Hydrogenophaga sp. SL48: one gene and its partner. The protein of the gene in region 1 binds, or shares a complex with, the protein of each later gene. Links are inferred from orthologs where the notes say so. Each region holds a gene or a part of one and is shown on either strand. Other genes may lie near its edges.

Region 1 (7,370 bases):
AGCACGTTGGAGCGGGTGAAGTCGATGCCCAGGCGATCGCGCACGCGGTCGGTGAAATAGGTGAAACCGCCCGAGACCAGCAGCACCTTCAGCCCCGCGGCCTTGCAGGCCTTGACCAGCGCTTCGGCGCCTGGGTTGAGCTGCAGGCGTTCGGCGAGCACCTGCTCCATGTGCGCCACGGTCACACCGCGCAGCAGCGCCACGCGCTGGCGCAGGCTCTCCTTGTAGTCGGTGATCTCGCCGCGCATGGCAGCTTCGGTGATGGCCGACACCTCTGCCTTGCGGCCGGCGGCGTCGGCGATTTCGTCCACGCACTCGATGTTGATGAGCGTGGAGTCCATGTCGAACGCGATGAGCTTGAAGTCCTTCAGGTTCAGCGGCGGCGTGAAGCCCTGGACGGTGAGGCCGGGGGCGAATTCGATGGTGGTTGAAGTCATCCCGGAATTATCGCGGGAGCCCGCACCAATGCTCCGCTCAGGACTTCGTTTGCGCCAGCACCTTGTTCATCGTTCCGATCTGCGCTTTCAGGTCACCGCCCACCAAATCTGCCACCGACTGCTGGTCGCTGGTGACGGTGAGGCCGGCCGCTTGCAGCCTGGCCTTCAAATCGCCGGTGCTGGTGCCGGCCACCTGGGCCAGCACGGTGATCGGGGCCTTGGCCAGGGCGCGCACCGGGGGCGCAAAGCCAGGCTCGCTGCCTGCGCTGCCGCCGGCCGGGATGAAGCTCAGTGCGAGCACGAGGGCGAAGGCGCCCATGACGATGCGGCCCGGGGTCTGGCTGAAATAGCGTTTGAAGGCTGGCATGTGCAGCAGCACGTGCAGCGAAACGCCGATCACCATGGCCCAGCTCAGCCATTCGTGCGCGGTCTTGTTCAGGCCACTGTCGAGGTGAAAGAACATCAGCACGCCGGTGACGGCGGACAAAAGGAATGCTCCGATCACGACGGGCGTGATCCAGGGGCGTTGAGTGGACAGGTTCATGTGGGTTCCCTTCGGTTCAGAAGCCGCCATGGTGCGGCGCCAACATGAAGTTTCCTGGCGCGCACGTGAACGGCAGGTGAACGCCGCGCCCCACGGCTCCGGTCCTTGATGCAGATCAAGCCGCGGCGGGCGCAGGCTCGGGCTTCAGCGGCTGCCCCAGCGAGCGCAGCACGTCGCGCACCAGTTGCACCCGGTCTTTCACCTCGGGCAGCGCTCGCTCGATGCGCAGCTTTTCGTTGCCCGCGAGCTTGATGTGCCGGTTCTTCTGGATCAGCTCGATGATGCGCATCGGTTCGATGGGCGGGTTGGCCTTGAAGGTGATGTTCGTGACACCAGGCGCCGCATCGACCTTCACCACGCCGTAGGGCGCGCTGATGCAGCGCAGGCGGTGCACGTCGATCAGCGTCTGCGCCTGGGCCGGCAGCTTGCCGAAACGGTCGACGATCTCTTCGAGCAGCGCGTCCACCTGGTCGGTGGTCTTGGCGGTGGCGAGCTTCTTGTAGAACGAGAGGCGCAGGTGCACGTCACCACAGTAGTCGCTGGGCAGCAGGGCGGGGGCGTGCAGGTTGATGTCGGTGGTGACCGACAGCGGCGAGAGCAGGTCGGGTTCGCTACCGGCTTTCAGCGAGCGCACGGCTTCGTTGAGCATCTCGTTGTAGAGCTGGAAACCCACTTCCAGCATGTTGCCGCTCTGGTTTTCGCCCAGCACCTCGCCGGCGCCGCGGATCTCCAGGTCGTGCATGGCCAGGTAGAAGCCGCTGCCCAGTTCTTCCATCTGCTGGATCGCGTCGAGCCGCTGCGCGGCCTGTTTGGTCAGGCCTTCGATGTCCGGCACCATGAGGTAGGCGTAGGCCTGGTGGTGGCTGCGGCCCACGCGGCCGCGCAGCTGGTGCAGCTGGGCCAGACCGAACTTGTCGGCGCGGCTCATGACGATGGTGTTGGCGGTGGGCACGTCGATGCCGGTCTCGATGATGGTCGAGCACAGCAGCAGGTTGTAGCGCTGCGCCACGAAGTCGCGCATGACCCGCTCCAGATCGCGCTCGGGCATCTGGCCATGGGCGATGGCGATGCGCGCCTCGGGCAAGATTTCTTCCAGCTTCTGCTTGCGGTTTTCGATCGTCTCGACCTCGTTGTGCAGGAAGTAGACCTGGCCGCCGCGCTTCAATTCACGCAGCACGGCTTCGCGGATCACGCCGTTGCTCTCGCTGCGCACAAAGGTCTTGATCGCCAGGCGGCGTTGCGGCGCGGTCGCGATGACCGACAGATCGCGCAGGCCTTCGAGCGCCATGCCCAGCGTGCGCGGGATCGGCGTGGCGGTGAGCGTGAGCACATCGACCTCGGCGCGCAGGGCCTTCATCTGCTCTTTGTGGCGCACGCCGAAGCGGTGCTCTTCGTCGATGATGAGCAGGCCCAGGTCCTTGAACTGCGTTTTCTCGCTCAGCAGCTTGTGCGTGCCGACGACGATGTCCACCGAGCCGTCGGCGATGCCTTTCTGTGCCGCGGTGATTTCCTTTTGCGAGCGGAAGCGGCTCATCTCGGCGATCTTGACCGGCCACTTGCCGAAGCGGTCCACCAGCGTCTGGTAGTGCTGTTCGGCCAGCAGCGTGGTCGGCGCGAGGAACGCCACCTGGCGCCCGCCGGTCACGGCCACGAACGCGGCGCGCAAGGCGACCTCGGTCTTGCCGAAGCCCACGTCGCCACACACCAGCCGGTCCATCGGGCGCGGGCTGATCATGTCCTGGATCACGGCGTGTATCGCGCCGCGCTGGTCGGCGGTTTCGTCGAAGCCGAAGTCGTTGGCGAAGATCTCGTAGTCCTGCGCCGAGAAGCGGAACGCGTGGCCCTGGCGCGCGGCGCGGCGGGCGTAGATGTTCAGCAGCTCGGCGGCGGCGTCGCGCACCTGCTCGGCCGCCTTGCGCTTGGCCTTCTCCCACTGCCCGCTGCCCAGGCGGTGCAGCGGCGCCTCGTCGGCGCTCACGCCGGTGTAGCGGCCGATCAGCTGCAGCTGGCTCACTGGCACGTAGAGCACCGCCTTGTCGGCGTATTCGAGGTGCAGGAACTCCATCAGCGCGGGCGTGCCGTCCGGGTTCTTTTCGCCCATGTCCATGTGGACCAGGCCGCGGTAGCGGCCGATGCCGTGCGCGTTGTGCACCACCGGGTCGCCTACATTGAGCTCGCTCAGGTCCTTGATCAGCGCATCGACGTCGCTGACCTGTTCCTGCTTCTTGCGCCGGCGCGTGGCGGGGCCGGCGGCGAAGAGCTCGGTCTCGGTGACGAAGTCGATGCCGTCTTCCAGCGAGCTGAAACCGACCGTCAGCACCGAGGTGGCGATGCCGGTCTTTTCGTCGCTGGCCTGGAACTCGGCGAGCGTTTCAAAGGCGGGCGGGTTCAGGCCGCTGGCACGCAGGAAGTCCAGCAGGCTCTCGCGCCGGCCGTCGCTCTCGGCCAGCAGCAGCACGCGGTGCGCGGTGTTGCGGATGTGGCTTTGCAGACGCGAGAGCGGGTCTTCGGCGCCGCGCACCACCGAGAGGTCGCCCAGCTTCTGCGCGAAGGCGTTGTCGGCAACGTCTTCCACCGCCGGACGGATGGCGAGCTGGGCGTGGGCGTTGGCGCCGGTGTAGAACTGCTCGGCCGAGAGGAACAGGCTCTCGGGCGGCAGCGCCGGGCGTTCGGGGTCGCTCTTGACGAGGCGGTAGCGGTCCTGCGTGTCCTGCCAGAAGCGCTGGAACGCGGGCTCGAGGTCGCCGTGCAGCACGACCGTCGCGTTCTCCCCGAGGTAGTCAAAGACGGTGGCGGTCTGCTCGAAGAACAGCGGCAGGTAGTACTCGATACCGGCGGTGGCCACGCCGTTGCCCATGTCCTTGTAGACGCGGCTCTTGGTCGGGTCGCCGTCGAGCAGTTCGCGCCAGCGGCTGCGGAATTTGGCGCGCGCCGCGTCGTCCATCGGGAACTCGCGACCGGGCAGCAGCCGCACCTCGGGAACCGGGTAGAGGCTGCGCTGGCTGTCCGGGTCGAAGGTGCGGATGCTGTCGATCTCGTCGTCGAACAGGTCCACGCGGTAGGGCACCTGCGAGCCCATGGGAAAGAGATCGATCAGGCCGCCGCGCACCGCGTATTCGCCCGGGCTCACCACCTGGGTGACGTGCTGGTAGCCCGCCAGCGTGAGCTGGCCTTTGAGCTTGGCTTCGTCGAGCTTCTGCTTCACCTTGAACTGGAAGGTGTAGCCGGCCAGGAAGGACGGCGGCGCCAGCCGGTAGAGCGCGGTGGTGGCGGGCACCAGCACCACGTCAGCACCGGTGTCCTTGTCGTGCTGCTGGATGCGCCAAAGGGTGGCCAGACGTTCGGAGATCAGGTCCTGGTGCGGCGAAAAGGTGTCGTAGGGGAGGGTTTCCCAGTCCGGGAACAGCGCACAGCGCAGACCGGGCGCGAAGAACGCCATCTCGTCGATCAGGCGCTGCGCGTCGGTGGCGTCGGCCGTGACGATGGCCGTGAGCCGGCCTGCGGCTTTTTCGCGCGCACCGAGCTGGGCCAGCAGCAGGGCATCGGCCGCGCCGCTGGGGCGGGGCAGGGTGAAGCGTTTGCCGGGGGTGAGTTTGGGCAGGTCCATGGGCGGTTGCACTGACGCGGTTGGGGCTGCACAGGGCCACCGGCCCCGAACCTCCCATGACAAACACCCCCCGCCTGAGGAGGTGGGGGGTGTGAAAGACCTGATTCTAGAATGCGCTCACTTCCATGACCGACATCCCTCGCCCAATGCCCCCCCAACCGGCACCCCGTTGCCATGCCCTGTTGCCCTGCGCCGGCACGGGTTCGCGCGCCGGCACCGCCGAGCCCAAGCAATACCAGCCGCTGGCCGGGCTGCCCATGGTGCTGCACACACTGGCGGCGTTCACAGCCGTTGACCGCATCGACCGCTGCCTGGTGGTGGTGGCGGCGGGCGACCGCTTCCTGAGCGTGGACGACCCGCGCATCCAGCTCGCCCGGGTGGGCGGCAGCTCGCGCGCGGCCAGTGTGTTCAACGGTTTGCAGGCCTTGCTGGACAGCGGCGCCGATGCGAGCGACTGGGTGCTGGTGCACGACGCGGCGCGTTGTCTCGTCACCCCGGCGCAGGTTGATGCGCTGATCGACGCCTGCGCGGACGACCGGGTGGGCGGCCTGCTGGCGCTCAAACTGCCCGACACGCTCAAGTCCGAAGCCGGGGGCCGCGTGGCCGCGACGGTGGACCGGTCCGACAAATGGCTGGCGCAGACGCCTCAGATGTTCCGCATCGGGGCCCTGCAGGCGGCGCTGGCCGCGCAGGCCGGCAATGGCTTCGCTGGCGTGACCGACGAGGCCAGTGCCATAGAACTGGCGGGCCAGCAACCGCTGCTGGTGCCCGGCAGCGCACAGAACTTCAAGGTCACCTACCCGGAAGACTTTGCCCTGGCGGAAGCCATCCTGAGGAACCGAACTTGAACCCCCACGTTTTTCACTTTGTGTGTTCACGGTCCTCCGAGGGAGCGTCGCGCTCCTTGGGGTGGACTCGCGGAGCGCGCTCATGAACACCATTCCCTTTCGCATCGGTGAGGGCTGGGACGTGCACGCTCTGGTGCCCGGTCGGCCGCTCATCATCGGTGGCGTGACCATTCCGCACACCCTGGGCCTGCTCGGGCATTCGGACGCCGACGTGCTGTTGCACGCCATCACCGACGCGCTGCTGGGCGCGGCGGCACTCGGCGACATTGGTCGGCATTTTCCTGACACCGACGAACGCTTCAAGGGCTCCGATTCATGGCGTCTGCTGGCGGAGGTGGCGCGGCGCGTGCGCGCGGCGGGCTTCGAGATCGGCAACGTGGACAGCACGGTGATCGCCCAGGCGCCCAAGCTGGCGCCCCACATTCCCGCCATGTGCGAGCGCATCGCCGCCGCGCTCGGGGTGGCGGTGGATCAGGTGAACGTGAAAGCCAAGACCGCAGAGAAACTGGGGCCGGTGGGGCAGAGCCTCTCGATGGAGGCCCGCGCGGTGGCGCTGCTCGTGCGCCAGGCACCCGCTTGAGGCTGGGCCGTTGAGGCCGGCGGCGGCCCGTCAGCCTTTTTTCGCGATGGGCAGTTTGATGTGCGCGGCCAGCCCGCCCGAGCTGCTGTTGGCCAACGCAAAGCGGCCGCCCATGCGCGCAATCGCCCGTTCCACGATCGCCAGCCCGAGGCCGGTGCCGGTGGCGGAGCTGCGCGAAGCGTCGCCACGGAAGAAGGGTTGCGTCAACTGCGCCAGCATGTCGGGGTTCACCCCCGAGCCGTGGTCGCGCAACTTGACCAACACCCACTCGTCTTTGGCCTTGGCACCGACCTCAATGTGGGCCACACCCGTCACCGGATTCTTGCCATAACGCAAGGCATTCTCCAGCAGGTTGGAGAACACGCGGTTGAGCTCGACCGCGTCGCCCATCACCATGGTGTCGGGCGGGATGCGGGTCTGCACCACGACATCCGGTGCATTGCCCAGCGCAAAGACCGCCGCGTCGATCACCTCGTTGAGGTCCACCCGCTGCGGTTCCAGGTGGTCGGGCCGCGCGTAGTCGAGAAATTTGTCGATGATGGCATTGACCTGTTCGATGTCGGCCGCCATGTGCTCGCGCGCCTGCAGGTCGTGCACGCTCATTTCCGTCTCCAGCCGCAGCCGGGCCAGCGGTGTGCGCAGGTCGTGGGAGATGCCGGCCAGCATCAGGGCCCGGTCCTGCTCGATCTTGGAGAGGCGCTGCGCCATGCGGTTGAACCCGATGTTGACCTGGCGGATCTCGCTGGTCGCCACCGCTTCATTGAGCTGGCTGGAATTGAAGTCGCCCTCCCGCACGCGGCTCGCGGCGAAAGACAGCTTCTGCAGCGGACGATTGATCAGGCGCGCGATCAGCGCGGCGCCGGTGAGCGAGAGCAGGGCCGCCGTGCCCAGCCAGATCAGCCAGGTGGTGCCGGTGACCAGCTCGACCCGCGACGGATCGGTCTGCAGCCAGTAAGGGTCGCTGTCGATCGAAAACCCGATCCAGAGGCCTGCCTTGCCGTTCACCTCTCGCGCCACCACCGTGTCCGGGCCTAGCCGGGCGCTCAGCTGGGCGCTGACCGTGCGGCTGAGCGGATCGGCGTCGTACCTGCGGTAGACATCACCCGGCTCGCGGGGTGCGATGCGCACCTGCTCTTCGTCGGCCATGGTCTTGACCAGTGACACCCGGGCGATGGAGTCCGAGTGCACCAGCGCGGCACGGCTGAGATTGACGAGCGAGGCCAACTGCTGTGCACTCTGCAGTGTGCGTGGCTCGAACTCCAGCGCACGGAAGGTCTGCAGCCAGGCGACAAAGCACCCGAGCAGGAGCAGCGACAGCAGAAAAAAGGTGCGCCAGAACAGGCTCACTTCGCGC
Region 2 (6,838 bases), 2.9 Mb from region 1 along the record:
GCAGGCCTCCAGGTCCAGCGCCAGACCGCGGTCGGTCTTGGCGCGCATCACCGTCTTGGCGCGGCCCAGGCGCTCGGCGTCGGTCAGCGCATCGGGCTGCGCCATCTCCGGCAGGTGGTGGATGGCTTGCAGAAAGCCATGAAACACATCCATGTTGATCATGAGCGCACCCCGCGACGGCCAAAGAACGTGGCCAGCTGCATGCGCGCCGGCAGGAACAGGAACGCGTGCATCAGCTTGCCGAACGGAAACCAGATCAGCAGCAGCTCCAGCGTCAGCAGGTGCACCGCCAGCGGGTCCCGGTAGATCACGTGGTCGCGCGCCAGGATGGTCGCGGACGGATCGCCGATCACCGCCATGCCGGTGAAGAAGGGCAGGAACGTGAGCACCCAGGTGATCCAGTCGTCGGCGGTCGAGATCCGTTTCAGCACCGGATCGGTCAGGCGGAACAGCAGGGCCACCAGCAAAGAGATGATGCTGGCGCCCGCCGCGACGTACATCACGGCGTCGGGAAAGGCGGGCCACCACAGACCGGTCAGGCGGCGGACGAAAGCGATGTGGGGCGCGTAGCCGAAGAACACCACCGCAAGCCCGATGTGGAACACATAGGGATTCAGGTTGACGAGCGTGGCGCTCGGGTGAAACCCGCCGCGCGGCAGCATGCGCGTGAGCGCGGCGCTCAAAGCCGCGCCCGTGCCGAAGTGCTGGCGTTCGGGCCCGGCGGGTGCGGGCGAGCCGGGCAGGCGCCGCAGCGCCAGCAAGCGCCAGGCGACGCCCGCGACAAAGACAAAAAGAGACAGCGCCAGCAGCGGGCCGCGCACCCAGTCCAGGAAATCCATGGAGAACCGTCCTTGATGTGGTCACCGGAGCTTGCACAGTACGCCCAATCCGCCCGAAAAACACATTCCGGTTGCGCTTCGCTGCTCGGGGGTTGATTCCCGTCATGCCTTGACGCCACCCGGTGCCGCAGGTGCACCCCGCTGGCGGTCCGGCCGTATCATGTCGGGTTGCCTTTTTGACGCCAGAAACCCGCCACTGGTGCACCGCCTTGAACCAGAACCCGACCCCGCTGACCGGCCCCGCGCTGGAGATGCCCACCCCGCTCAGCCCCGCCCACGCCGCGGCCCTGCGCACCGCGGCCACGCTTTCGGTGCGCGGCGCGCGCACGCACAACCTGAAGAACATCGACCTCGACATCCCCAAGCACGCGCTGGTGGTGATCACGGGCTTGTCGGGCTCGGGCAAATCGAGCCTGGCGTTTGACACCCTGTACGCCGAAGGCCAGCGCCGTTATGTGGAGAGCCTCTCGGCCTACGCGCGGCAGTTTCTGCAGCTGATGGACAAGCCCGACGTGGACCTGATCGAAGGCCTGTCGCCGGCGATCGCCATCGAGCAGAAGGCCACCAGCCACAACCCGCGCTCCACCGTGGGCACGGTGACCGAGATCCACGACTATCTGCGCTTGTTGTACGCCCGCGCCGGCACGCCGCACTGCCCCGAGCACGACCTGCCGCTGGCCTCGCAGAGCGTGGCGCAGATGGTGGACGCCGTGCTGGCGCTGCCGCCCGACACGCGGCTGATGATCCTGGCGCCGGTGGCGCGCGAGAAAAAGGGCGAGTTCCTGGAGCTGTTCGCCGACATGCAGGCCCAGGGCTACGTGCGCTTCCGCATCAACGGCGAGGTGCTGGACTTCGATGCCCTGCCGGCGCTGAAGAAGACCGAGAAACACAACATCGACGTCGTGATCGACCGCATCAAGGTGCGCACCGACGCGGCCGACGAAGGTGTGAACCCACTGCGACAGCGGCTCGCCGAGAGCTTCGAGGCTGCGCTGCGACTGGCCGAAGGCCGCGCCATCGCGGTCGAAATGGACGGCGGCGCCGAACACGGCTTCTCCGCCAAGTTCGCCTGCCCGGTCTGCAGCTACACCGTGGGCGAGCTGGAGCCGCGGCTCTTTTCGTTCAACTCGCCCATGGGTGCCTGCCCCAGCTGCGACGGCCTGGGCCACACCGAGGTGTTCGATCCCGAGCGCGTGGTCGCCTTCCCCACGCTCAGCCTGGCCAGCGGCGCCATCAAGGGCTGGGACCGGCGCAATGGCTACTACTTCGCCATGATCGAGAGCATCGCGGCGCACTACAAGTTCGACGCCGAAGCGGCCTGGGAATCGCTGCCCGAAGCGGTGCAGCAGGTGCTGCTCTACGGCTCTGGCGAAGAAGAGATCAAGTTCAGCTACGCGCTCGAATCGGGCGAACGCGCGGGCAAGAAGATCAGCAAGAAACACCCCTTCGAAGGCATCATCCGCAACTTCGAACGCCGCTACCGCGAGACCGACTCGGCCGCCGTGCGCGAAGAGCTGTCCCGCTACCGCGCCACCCAGCCCTGCCCCTCGTGCAACGGCACGCGCCTGCGCCTGGAGGCGCGCCACGTTTTCGTGGGCGAGGGCGAGCAGAAGCAGCCCATCTACAAGATCAGCCACATCACGCTCGGCGAGTCGCTGGCCTACTTCAGCGCGCTGCACCTGCCCGGCGCCAAGGGCGACATCGCCGCGCGCGTGATCAACGAGATCCGCCAGCGCCTGAAGTTCCTGAACGACGTGGGCCTGAACTACCTGAGCCTGGACCGCAGCGCCGACACGCTCTCGGGCGGCGAAGCGCAGCGCATCCGGCTGGCGAGCCAGATCGGCAGCGGCCTGACCGGCGTGATGTACGTGCTCGACGAGCCCAGCATCGGCCTGCACCAGCGCGACAACGACCGCCTCATCACCACCCTGCAGCACCTGCGCGACCTGGGCAACACGGTGCTGGTGGTGGAGCACGACGAGGACATGATCCGTTGCGCCGACCACGTGATCGACATGGGCCCCGGCGCGGGCGTGCACGGCGGCCACGTGATGGCGCAGGGCACCTGCGCCGAGGTGATGGCCACGCCCGGCTCACTGACGGGCCAGTACCTCAGCGGCGCGCGCGAGATCGCCGTGCCCTCGCGGCGCACGCCCTGGCTGCCGGTGAACAAGGCCGCCGCCGCGGCCAAGGCCGCGCCGATCAAGTCGCGCTTTCCCATGAGCCCCGCGGCCGAGCGCCGCAGCGCGCGCGAAGCGGCCCACCTGGCCTCGCTGGGCGAGCTGCAGGAAATCCGCGTCGTCAATGCCACCGGCCACAACCTCCAGGGCGTGAGCGTGGCTTTCCCGGTGGGCCTGCTGACCTGCGTGACCGGCGTCTCGGGCTCGGGCAAATCGACCCTGGTGAACGACACGCTCTACGCCGCCGTCTCGCGCACGCTCTACCGCTCGCACGAAGAGCCGGCCGAACACGAGGCCATCGAAGGCATCGAACACTTCGACAAGGTCATCAACGTCGATCAATCGCCGATCGGCCGCACGCCGCGCAGCAACCCGGCCACCTACACCGGCCTCTTCACCGGCATCCGCGAACTGATGGCCGAAATGCCCACCGCGAAAGAACGCGGTTACGGCCCGGGCCGCTTCAGCTTCAACGTGGCCGGCGGTCGCTGCGAGGCCTGCCAGGGCGACGGCGTGGTCAAGGTGGAGATGCACTTCCTGCCCGACGTCTACGTGCCTTGCGAGGTGTGCAGCGGCCAGCGCTACAACCGCGAAACGCTGGACGTGCAATACAAGGGCAAGAACATCGCGCAGATCCTGGACATGACGGTCGAGCAGGCCCACGCCTTCTTCACCGCCGTGCCCACGCTGCACCGCAAGCTGCAGACGCTGATGGACGTGGGCCTCACCTACATCCAGCTCGGCCAGAGCGCGACCACGCTCTCGGGCGGCGAGGCGCAGCGCGTCAAGCTCGCGCTGGAGCTGAGCAAACGCGACACCGGCCGCACGCTCTACATCCTGGACGAGCCCACCACCGGCCTGCACTTCGCCGACATCGAGCTGCTGCTGAAGGTGCTGCACCAGCTGCGCGACGCGGGCAACACCATCGTCGTGATCGAGCACAACCTCGACGTGATCAAGACCGCCGACTGGCTCATCGACATGGGCCCCGAAGGCGGCTCGGGCGGCGGCACCGTGGTGGGCGTGGGCACGCCGGAAGACATCGCCGCCAACGGCGAAAGCCACACAGGGCGCTATCTGGCGCGGCTGCTGGGCCGCTGAGCGAGCCCGGCGTTCAGGTCCGCTGTCGGCGGGTCTGGACGGCGTTCACAGGCCGCCCAGGTCCTCGATGGCGTCGATCACCATGCCGGTTCCCACGGCGATCAGCAGGATGTCGGTGGCCACGCGCACGAACTTGTGACCGGAGGGCGGCAGCCCCAGTTGCACCTGCACCGCCGCCGGCACCGCGTAATAAACGACAGAGGGAGGCAGCGGTTGGCCGCGGCGCCACTTCCAGGCCTGGCCCGGGGGCATGCAGCCGTTCTGCTTCTTGGCCAGGCCGGGCGGGCACTTGCCGCTGCGCACGCGCGGCTCGTAGTAGGCCCGGGTGGCCTGGCGCTGCGGTTCGTTGAAGTAGCCGCCGATCTGGATCGTGACCGTCGGCGTGATCACGCGAGCCACCGGTGGGTGTTTGATCTTCGGCGGCTTGTCGCCCTTGCCCTGCTTGCCATGGCCCTTGCCACTCTGACCACCTTCCGCCCAGTCGGGTTTGGCGGCCTGGGCGCCGTGCAGCGCGGTGCCCAGGGCCAGGCCAAGGATCAGGGCGCGAAGAAGGGAGGTGGACAGGGTGGGCATGGTGCGATGAACCGTCGGGTGAGGATGCCCGTAGTGTGCGCCAACACCGCGCGCACACCGCAACCGAAGGTAACCAGCCCCCCCGTGAAACCCGGACTCAACGGCTGCGGTACGCGATCCCGATGGTCACGCTGTGCGTCGCCAGGCGGCCCACGAGGGGGCTGCGCGCGGCGCGACCGAGGATGCGCGACATCTCCAGCCCGCCGAAGGCCACCCAATGGTCACCCAGCGCGGTGGAGAAATTGAGGCCCGCGCGCAGGTTTTCGAGGCCACCGCTCAGCTGGTAGGTGTCGCGACCGGTCGCCTGCGCACCCTCGAGGGAAATGCCGTAGTGGGTCTGCATGTAGCGGGCATTGCCCAGGCCGGTGCCGAGCGAAAAATCCAACTGCGTGTCTTCGGAATAGGGGTAGGCGTAGTTGACACCGGTGCCCAGCCGCAGGCCACCGCCGCGACCGAGCAGGTCGTGGTCGGTGTTCATGCTCCAGCTCCAGCGCGGCCCGAGGGCACGCCGCGCGGACAGCCGGGCGCGCACCGTGGTGCCGATGTCAGGCAGACCACGCAACAGCGGATCGGCTTCGAAACTGCGGCCGTTGTCCAGCCGCAGCGACACGCTGAGGCTGACGTCTTCCGTCGGTTTGAACTCGGTCGACAGACCGGTTTCCAGCGCCTCGCGCCCCACGCTCATCAGGGCGCTGGCGCGGGAGCGCGACACCCTCAATGGGCCCAGCTGGAACGCCCACAGCGGCTTGAGATCGGTGGTCGAGCCCTGCGCGGTCCCGATGTGCGAGTTGCCGTTGACGACGGAGGCGCCAATGAGGTAGTCGTCCTGCTGGTCGCCGAACGAGGCCTCCGCGGCCTGCGCCCCACCTGGCAGCAGGACGGCGGCGGACGCGGCACAAATGAAAGCGTGGCAGATCTTGGGCATCGGCGGATCATACCGACGTGCTACCCGGCCTCCGGGGCGGGTAAACCAGCGACCGGGTCAGGTCCGCGCGCTCGGCCGTTCCGCCACGCGGTCGCGCCAGGTCTGCAGCGCGGCGAAGCCCTGCTCGCCGGCGTTGAAGCGCATCAGACGGGCGAACTCCAGGGCGCAGAACAGCGTGATGTCGGCGATGGTGAAGCGCTCGCCGGCGACCCAGGGCTGGCGCTGCAGCTCGGCGTCGAGCCAGGCCACGGTTTCGCGCAGCTTCTCGCCCTGCGAACGGCCGAAATCGGGAAACTGCGGCTGCTCCAGCGCCGCCAGACCGGGGTGGGTGTGGCGCACGCAGTTGCCGACCGGCAGCAGGACGTACCACTCGATGCGCCGGTCGGCCATCTCGATGAAGGCGCGCTCGGTGGCGTCCACGCCCATGAGGTTGGGCTCCGGGTGGCGGCCTTCCATGTAAGTGCAGATCGCCCGGGTCTCGGTCAGCACGCGCCCGTCGTCGAGTTCCAGCGCCGGGATGCGGGCCAGCGGGCTTTTGGCGCGAAACGCCTCAGTCTTGTGCTCGCCGCCGTTGAGGTCCACGTTCACCAGGTCCAGGCCATTGATGCCCTTCTCCACCAGAAACATCAGCACCCGGCGCGGGTTGGGCGCCCGGGGCGCCACAAAGAGCTTCATGCCGAGCCCCCCTTCAGGCTCTGGCCGGTTTCCACCATGCGCCGCGCTTCTTCGGCGAACTTCTGCACGCCAGCGTCGCCATCGCGCGTGAGATCCACCCTGGACGGCGGCCGCTCGATGCCGCGCTGCGCCGCCGGGCGCTGGCGGATCGCGTCGCGCCAGCGTTTGAGGTGCGGCAGATCGTCCATCTCCACGCCCGACCAGCGGTGCGTGCGCACCCAGGCCCAGTTGGCGATGTCGGCGATGGAGTAGTCGCCCGCCAGGTATTCGTGGTCCGCCAGGTGGCCGTCGAGCACACGGAACAGGCGCTTGCACTCACCTTGATAGCGGTCGATGGCGGCCGGGATTTTCTCGGGGAAGTAGCGAAAGAACACATTGGCCTGGCCCATCATGGGACCGATGCCGCCCATCTGGAACATCAGCCACTGCAGCACCCGCGAACGGCCCTTGGCGTCGGTGGGCATGAGGCGCCCGGTTTTCTCGGCCAGGTAGATGAGGATGGCCCCCGACTCGAATACCGCGAAGTCATCGGCCTCGCGGTCGAC

Evidence for each region.
Region 2: the proteins of mfd (region 1) and uvrA are in contact, whole or in part, in a crystal structure (PDB 4DFC), measured with the Escherichia coli proteins. The link is inferred for Hydrogenophaga sp. SL48 from one-to-one orthologs.

What each region holds. Positions count from the first base shown.
Region 1 is NZ_CP063400.1:2,070,111-2,077,480, reverse strand. The notes cover bases 897-4,970. They hold mfd (transcription-repair coupling factor), read right to left. Parts: upstream 4,589-4,970; coding sequence 1,097-4,588; downstream 897-1,096. Other genes in these bases: ispD (2-C-methyl-D-erythritol 4-phosphate cytidylyltransferase), read left to right, coding at 4,714-4,970; IM738_RS09840 (DUF4405 domain-containing protein), read right to left, coding at 897-981. In the rest of the region: phosphoserine phosphatase SerB, read right to left, coding at 1-437; more of IM738_RS09840, read right to left, coding at 475-896; more of ispD, read left to right, coding at 4,971-5,436; ispF (2-C-methyl-D-erythritol 2,4-cyclodiphosphate synthase), read left to right, coding at 5,519-6,016; IM738_RS09820 (sensor histidine kinase), read right to left, coding at 6,047-7,370. UniProt on the Escherichia coli protein: Couples transcription and DNA repair by recognizing RNA polymerase (RNAP) stalled at DNA lesions. Mediates ATP-dependent release of RNAP and its truncated transcript from the DNA, and recruitment of nucleotide excision repair machinery to the damaged site.
Region 2 is NZ_CP063400.1:4,986,437-4,993,274, reverse strand. The notes cover bases 779-4,320. They hold uvrA (excinuclease ABC subunit UvrA), read left to right. Parts: upstream 779-1,090; coding sequence 1,091-4,120; downstream 4,121-4,320. Other genes in these bases: IM738_RS23750 (RcnB family protein), read right to left, coding at 4,166-4,320; IM738_RS23760 (hypothetical protein), read right to left, coding at 779-839. Outside these bases: IM738_RS23765 ((Fe-S)-binding protein), read right to left, coding at 1-162; more of IM738_RS23760, read right to left, coding at 159-778; more of IM738_RS23750, read right to left, coding at 4,321-4,693; IM738_RS23745 (MipA/OmpV family protein), read right to left, coding at 4,791-5,618; IM738_RS23740 (glutathione S-transferase family protein), read right to left, coding at 5,676-6,293; IM738_RS23735 (glutathione S-transferase family protein), read right to left, coding at 6,290-6,838. UniProt on the Escherichia coli protein: The UvrABC repair system catalyzes the recognition and processing of DNA lesions. UvrA is an ATPase and a DNA-binding protein. A damage recognition complex composed of 2 UvrA and 2 UvrB subunits scans DNA for abnormalities.